Linked DNA regions of Rosistilla oblonga. The protein of the gene in region 1 binds, or shares a complex with, the protein of each later gene. Links are inferred from orthologs where the notes say so. Each region holds a gene or a part of one and is shown in the gene's direction. Other genes may lie near its edges. The genes, in order: mnmG and mnmE.

Region 1 (3,301 bases):
AAGCACCATCCTCGGGACGACGCCCCGGGCGACCTTCGATCGAGATCGGCATCCACTGCCGAACCGCATCGGTCATGTACTCCAACTGCATGTACTCTTCGTCGACCGCCACATCGGTGATCGCATAATCCAACACGATCTGGCCGTTGATATCCGAATCGGTTGTCGCCTGAACCTGCGGATTGGTCGTGTCGACAAACACGCGCAACTGCGGCGCCATGTTGCCGGTCGGATACGAGATCCCGCGAGCATCGATCGTTCGCGTGGAGAACCAAAAATCGCCATCCTCGGGAGCCTGGAACGGGAACCCGCTTTCGTTAGCCGGCTGCCGAGCGAAGAACTTCCACGTCTTCCCCTGGTCTCGCGAGACAAATAATTGAACCTCGACCGGCTGGGCCCCCGTCCGCTCGACCGAAAAGGGGATATCAAAGCTGGTGTTGTTCAGGAACACTCCAGCCCCGAAGTCCTGCGTCGCCGGAGGCGTTGCGATCACGCTGGCCTGCATCGCAGGTGCCTGGGCAACGGCGACGTTTGTGCAACAATATAAAGGAATGGCACACAAGACCGCCAACGTTCGGTGAATTCGCTTTTGTCCCATGGATCCCTATCGCTCCGGTCAGATCGGTCGCGAGCTGCGATTTGCACGAGCAAACCATCGTCGCGAATGCTGATTCTTCCTGTCGCACTCAAATTGCGGGTCGTGCCGGTCATGCACACCCCTTGTTCGGTTCGGCATTTTCAGCGGATCAACTTGAATCAAACACACGGCTCATCTAGGTAAACAATATGTTTGCGGCGGAATACGATTTTGATGTCCTAGTAATCGGCGCCGGGCACGCCGGAACCGAAGCTGCCGCGGCGGCGGCCCGGCTGGGAGCCAAGACGGCCCTGCTGACGACCAACCTCGATACCGTCGGCCAAATGAGCTGCAATCCGGCGATCGGCGGCGTCGCCAAGGGGCATATCGTCCGCGAAGTCGATGCCCTCGGCGGCCTGATGGGCATCGCGACCGATCGGACCGGCATCCAGTTCCGCATGCTCAATCGACGCAAGGGGCCGGCGATGCACAGCCCGCGTGCCCAAGCCGACAAAAAGGCGTACCAGATCGAGATCAAACGCTTAATCGAGGAACAGCCCAACCTCTGGCTGCGGCAGGAAGTCGTCGAGGACTTGGTCACCGAAACGATCGACGGACGCCCGCAGATCACGGGAGTTAAAGTCAAAGGGGACGCGCTCTACCGCGCCCGCTGCGTCGTGCTGACGACGGGGACTTTTTTGCAAGCAATCATGCACACCGGCGAAGCCAAAACCCAAGGGGGCCGCGCCGGCGAAGGGACAACGGCCGGGATCAGCGGCGCCCTGCATCGACTCGGCTTCCAACTGGAACGCTTCAAAACCGGCACCCCTCCGCGGCTGAACGGCCGCACGATCGATTATTCGCAAACCGAACGCCAGCCGGGAGACGACGATCCGCAACCGTTCTCCTTCATGACCGATGCGATCACCACCCCGCAGCTCCCCTGCTGGATCACCCACACGAACGCCCAAGTCCATGACCTGATCCGCGCCAACCTCCAGCGGGCGCCGATGTACAGCGGCCAGATCGACAGTACCGGGCCGCGTTATTGCCCGTCGATCGAAGACAAGATCGTTCGTTTTGCCGAACGCGACTCGCATCAACTGTTCCTCGAACCCGAGGGCTTCAACACCCAAGAGGTCTACGTCAACGGCGTCTCGACCAGCCTGCCTCGCGATGTCCAAGACCAGATGTTCCGCTTGATCCCCGGCCTGCAAAACGCCCAGATCATGCGCTACGGATACGCCGTCGAATACGATTATTGCCCGCCACAGCAGCTTCGCCCCCACCTGGAGAGCAAGCTAGTCGACGGACTGTTCCTGGCCGGCCAGATCAACGGCACCACCGGATACGAAGAAGCCGCCGGGCAAGGCCTGTTGGCCGGCGCCAACGCAGCTCTGACCGTTGCCGGCCGCGAACCACTGATTCTCGGCCGCGAAGACGCCTACATGGGCGTACTGATCGACGACCTCGTCACCAGCGGGACCGACGAACCGTATCGCATGTTCACCAGCCGCGCCGAATATCGACTCACCCTACGGCAGGACAATGCCGACCGCCGCTTAACCAAGATCGCCAACGACGTCGGCTTGATCGATCCCGTGCGATGGCAGCGATTTGAAACCAAACTGGCCGAGATCGACCAGGGAACTCAGTGGCTCAAGGCGGGCCGCATCGAGGGACAACCAGCCGCCAAGTACCTCTGCCGCCCCGAAACGACGTGGCAGCAGATCGAAGAAGCCGTCCCGCAACTGCGAGAACTCTCAGCCGAAGCGGCTCAACAAGTCGAATTCGACACGCGGTATGCCGGATACGTCAATCGGCAACAGACCGAGATCGCGCGGATGAACCGGCTGTCGGAAAAGAAGATCCCCGCCGATTTCGACTTCAAAAACATCCGCTCGCTGCGAACCGAAGCCTTTCAAAAATTCGAGAAGATACGGCCGATCACGATCGCCCAAGCGCGTCGGATCAGCGGAATCACGCCCGCCGACATCGCCCTCCTTCTGGCTCGCCTCGAGTCGCAAAACATGGCAAAAACCAGCAAGCCGGAGCGTCGGCCCCAGACTCCGCCCCCCCAATCGGCAAGCCCGAATTGAGAAGGCCGCCAATCGTCGCAAGCTATTAAAAAGCCGCAGCTTACCCCAAACGAATTCATCTTGACCGGTCACGCGTCTTAGGTATAATTCCCAGAGTTGGCAAACCTGGCAATCAGGGAAGGGCCGGATGCCCTTGCCGAATGCGACCTGTAGGCTGCCCCTATCACGTATAGGCAACGCAACGGGTTTTTGTCGACGAGCCAGATCTGAAGCTTAAGACGTTCCTTCAGCTACCAGACTGTCTCAATCACCCGGTCGTTCTTTCGGACGGGAGCGACGGATTGCCTGGCGAACTCAGGCTCATGCAGGGAGGATGAATGCTATGACCACAAAAACGGTCTTTACCACCGGCGAGGCTGCCAAGATTTGCAAGGTCAGCCAACAAACGATCATTCGCTGTTTTGACAACGGAACGCTCAAGGGCTTCCGAGTCCCTGGCAGCCGATTCCGGCGGATTCCACGCGACCTCCTGTATTCCTTTATGAAGGACAACGGGATTCCGACCGACGCTCTCGAAAGCGGCAAGAAGAAGATCCTAGTCGTCGACGACGATGTCGATTTGGTCGAACTGATCGTCGAAGGCCTGGAGCGCGATGGCCGCTTCGATCTCCGCACCGCCAACAAC
Region 2 (3,148 bases), 4.6 Mb from region 1 along the record:
GCTGGTCTTGGCGCGTTGCAGTTCGATATCCAAGGTATCGAGCAGCGTTTGATTCAAAAGTTCACCGACCCAGGGATGGCGATCCTGCGGGATCTGCGGCAGCTGGTCGGCCAGTTGGCGGGTCAGCTCGAAATGGCAAGCGGCTCCCTCGGCGTCCCCCTTCTGCATCATCTGGTCCTGCATCGACTTGAGCACCTGCAGCGAACTGCGGGCGACGCCGCGATCGCGATGGCCCAGCGATTTGACCAAGACCGGAATCCCCGGAACTCCCAAATGCCCGATCGCTTGCAATCTTTCGGTCTGGGTTCCCAATGGAAGATCTTCGATCCCTTGGGTAAGCTGGTTCAACAAAAACCAATTGCAGACGCGTGGCACGACAAACACCGTCAGCACGATCACCACGCCGATCGCCGCCCACCAGGGCCAACCGGCGAAACGCCGTTGACGCCGATAGGCGAACGGGTTGCTTGATTGGTCGTGGTTCATGCGATGATAGCTCCGGTGCGGTTGACGGGGTGAATTCTTCTGTGATGTGTTAAATAAGACAATAGCAGTATTGGGATTGGTTGCCGTTTGCGGCCGCTAGCACCTACAGATCGACAAGCGTTGACGGTACACAATCCAAGTTAGAAAAGTGGTAGAAGGGCTCGGTTAAGCAAATATGTTTGCGACTCAGGAAACGATCGCCGCGATAGCATCTCCGCCCGGCGGAGCGATCCGCGGCATCGTGCGGATCAGCGGCCCCGATACGACGCGTATTTTGCAGACGCTGTGCCCGGCCGACTGTTGTTTTCCCAAAACAGCCTCGCGGATCGGCACCTCGATCGACCTGGGCGATCCGCTGGGGAACGTCGATGCTAGCGTGCTGTTATGGCCCAACGAGCGCTGCTACACGGGAATGCCCAGCGCCGAGATCCACCTGCCGGGCGCCGCACCGATCTTGAATGCAGCCTTAGAGCGTTTGTTGCATCACGGGGCGCGGATGGCCGAACCGGGCGAGTTTACGATGCGCGCTTTCCTGGCTGGCCGTTTGGACCTGACCGAAGCCGAAGCGGTCTTGGGCGTGATCGATGCCGACGACAAGCGGACTCTCGATGCGGCGCTGCGGCAGCTGTCCGGCGGCCTCTCGGGACCGCTGAACCAATTGCGAACCGAGCTGCTGAATTTGCTAGCTCATCTCGAAGCGGGACTCGATTTTGTCGAAGAGGATATCGAGTTCATCACGCAGGCGGAACTTTCGTCGAACGTCCAACGGATCGCTGATCAGATCCAAGCGATCAACGACCAGATGACAACTCGCAGCGGAACCACGGGGCCGCCTCAGGTCGTGATGCGAGGCGATCCGAATGCTGGCAAAAGCAGCCTGATCAACGCGTTGGGAGGCGAGGAGGTAGCGATCGTTTCGGAGCTCGCTGGCACGACGCGCGATTGTGTCGAACGGACGCTCGATTGCGACGGGCTGACGGTTCGTTTGATCGATACCGCAGGAATCGAAGAGGTCGACGACGCGATCAATCAACAAGCCCAAGCGTTGGGAGACCAAGCGCACCGTGAAGCCGATCTGTTGCTGGTCTGCGTCGACCTGACACAACCCGCGCTGCGGCCGTGGCAATTAGAATTGCAATCCACCACCACGGAACAGCCGAAAAACGGGCAACACATTTTGTTTGTCGGGACCAAACGGGATCGCTGCGACGAGCTACCACCGTGGGCAGGCGACGACTGGGTGCTGACCAGCAGCTTGACCGATCAAGGGATCGACCAGCTGCGAACTCGGATCGGGCAACAGCTGCAAAGCGCCGACGCCGTCGAATCGACGACGGTATCCTCGACAGCGGTCCGCTGCCGCGAAACGCTCACCCAAGCGACCGAAGCGCTCACCAACGCCCTGCAGGTGATCGAGCACCAATTGGGCGAAGAACTTGTCGCCGCGGAACTCCGCTTTGCCCTCGATGCGATCGGTCGGGTGACGGGTGTCGTCTACACCGACGACATTTTGGATCGCATCTTCAGCGAATTCTGCATCGGCAAATAACAACTTGCTAGCAACATCGGCTACCCGGCCGCTAGGACTTCGATCAACCCGCGGCAGAAATCGGGCAGATCGTCGGGGCGGCGACTGGTGACATGATGGCGATCGATCACGACGGCAGCATCTTCCCAAATCGCACCGGCGTTGATCAGATCGTCTTTGATCCCGGGCGATCCGGTCACGCGGATCCCCTTGTAAACGCCGGCGGAAATCGGAATCCAACCGCCGTGGCAGATCGCGCCGATCGGTTTACCCGCCTCATGAAAATCGCGGACGATCTGCAGGACCTTCGGATCGCGGCGAAGCTTGTCGGGCATGAAGCCGCCGGGGACGACAAGGCCGGTGAAATCGGCAGCATCCATGTCATCGATCGCGGTATCGGAAACGCAGGGATAGCCGTTTTTACCAGCATAGTTCGTGTTGGCGGCGGGGCCGGCGACGACCACCTCGGCTCCCGCTTCGATCAGGCGGAGCTTGGGGTACCACAGTTCCAAGTCCTCGTAGATATCTCCGACAAAGACCAAGATTTTGTGGCCAGTTAATGAGGGCATGGGATTCCTTTCAAACGACGCCACCGCTAGAAAAACAAGGCGAAGGCTGCAAACGAGGCGAAAATTCTGAGCGTGGCATCGTACCAAGGCCCCGCGGTTGCCGCAAATTGACATTCCAACAACGGTAACGCTTCGTTTATGGTTCCCCAGAGTGGCCGTAATCGATCTTCGGAATCGCGGATCGATCTGCTAGTGTTCCGCTTTGATATCTGCACAAAACAAAATCCTTCCAACATTCAAAGGGCGTCACGGATGATGCGTTTGATTCGATCGATTGGCCTCTTGGGCCTCCTGTTTGCGGCAACGTGTCCGGCGCAACAGCCTGCCACGGGACAGCCAGCTCGTCCCGGTACCTCTAACGCAGCGGCCGGTGCTCCAGCAGCACAGCCCTTCCCCGCGCTGACTGCCGAGCAACAAAATCGATTGGACCAGCTGCTCAAAGCTTGGGAATCATCGAGCAATTCGACGAAGCGGTTGTCGGCTAGTTTTAAGCGATGGCAGTTCCGCCCGTTGCAAGCGCCCAAAGAAATCCATGCCAGCTGGGCTCGTGGCGAAGTCAAATACC

The links.
Region 2: the proteins of mnmG (region 1) and mnmE are in contact, whole or in part, in a solved structure (PDB 9HIP), measured with the Escherichia coli proteins. The link is inferred for Rosistilla oblonga from one-to-one orthologs.

What each region holds. Positions count from the first base shown.
Region 1 is NZ_CP036292.1:414,134-417,434, reverse strand. The notes cover bases 256-3,231. They hold mnmG (tRNA uridine-5-carboxymethylaminomethyl(34) synthesis enzyme MnmG), read left to right. Parts: upstream 256-786; coding sequence 787-2,676; downstream 2,677-3,231. Other genes in these bases: CA51_RS01460 (response regulator), read left to right, coding at 2,999-3,231; CA51_RS01470 (hypothetical protein), read right to left, coding at 256-598. In the rest of the region: more of CA51_RS01470, read right to left, coding at 1-255; more of CA51_RS01460, read left to right, coding at 3,232-3,301. UniProt on the Escherichia coli protein: NAD-binding protein involved in the addition of a carboxymethylaminomethyl (cmnm) group at the wobble position (U34) of certain tRNAs, forming tRNA-cmnm(5)s(2)U34.
Region 2 is NZ_CP036292.1:4,964,589-4,967,736, forward strand. What follows is about bases 26-2,848. They hold mnmE (tRNA uridine-5-carboxymethylaminomethyl(34) synthesis GTPase MnmE), read left to right. Parts: upstream 26-661; coding sequence 662-2,035; downstream 2,036-2,848. Other genes in these bases: CA51_RS17570 (HEAT repeat domain-containing protein), read right to left, coding at 26-486; CA51_RS17580 (type 1 glutamine amidotransferase domain-containing protein), read right to left, coding at 2,056-2,583; CA51_RS17585 (TIGR03009 domain-containing protein), read left to right, coding at 2,836-2,848. Outside these bases: more of CA51_RS17570, read right to left, coding at 1-25; more of CA51_RS17585, read left to right, coding at 2,849-3,148. UniProt on the Escherichia coli protein: Exhibits a very high intrinsic GTPase hydrolysis rate. Involved in the addition of a carboxymethylaminomethyl (cmnm) group at the wobble position (U34) of certain tRNAs, forming tRNA-cmnm(5)s(2)U34.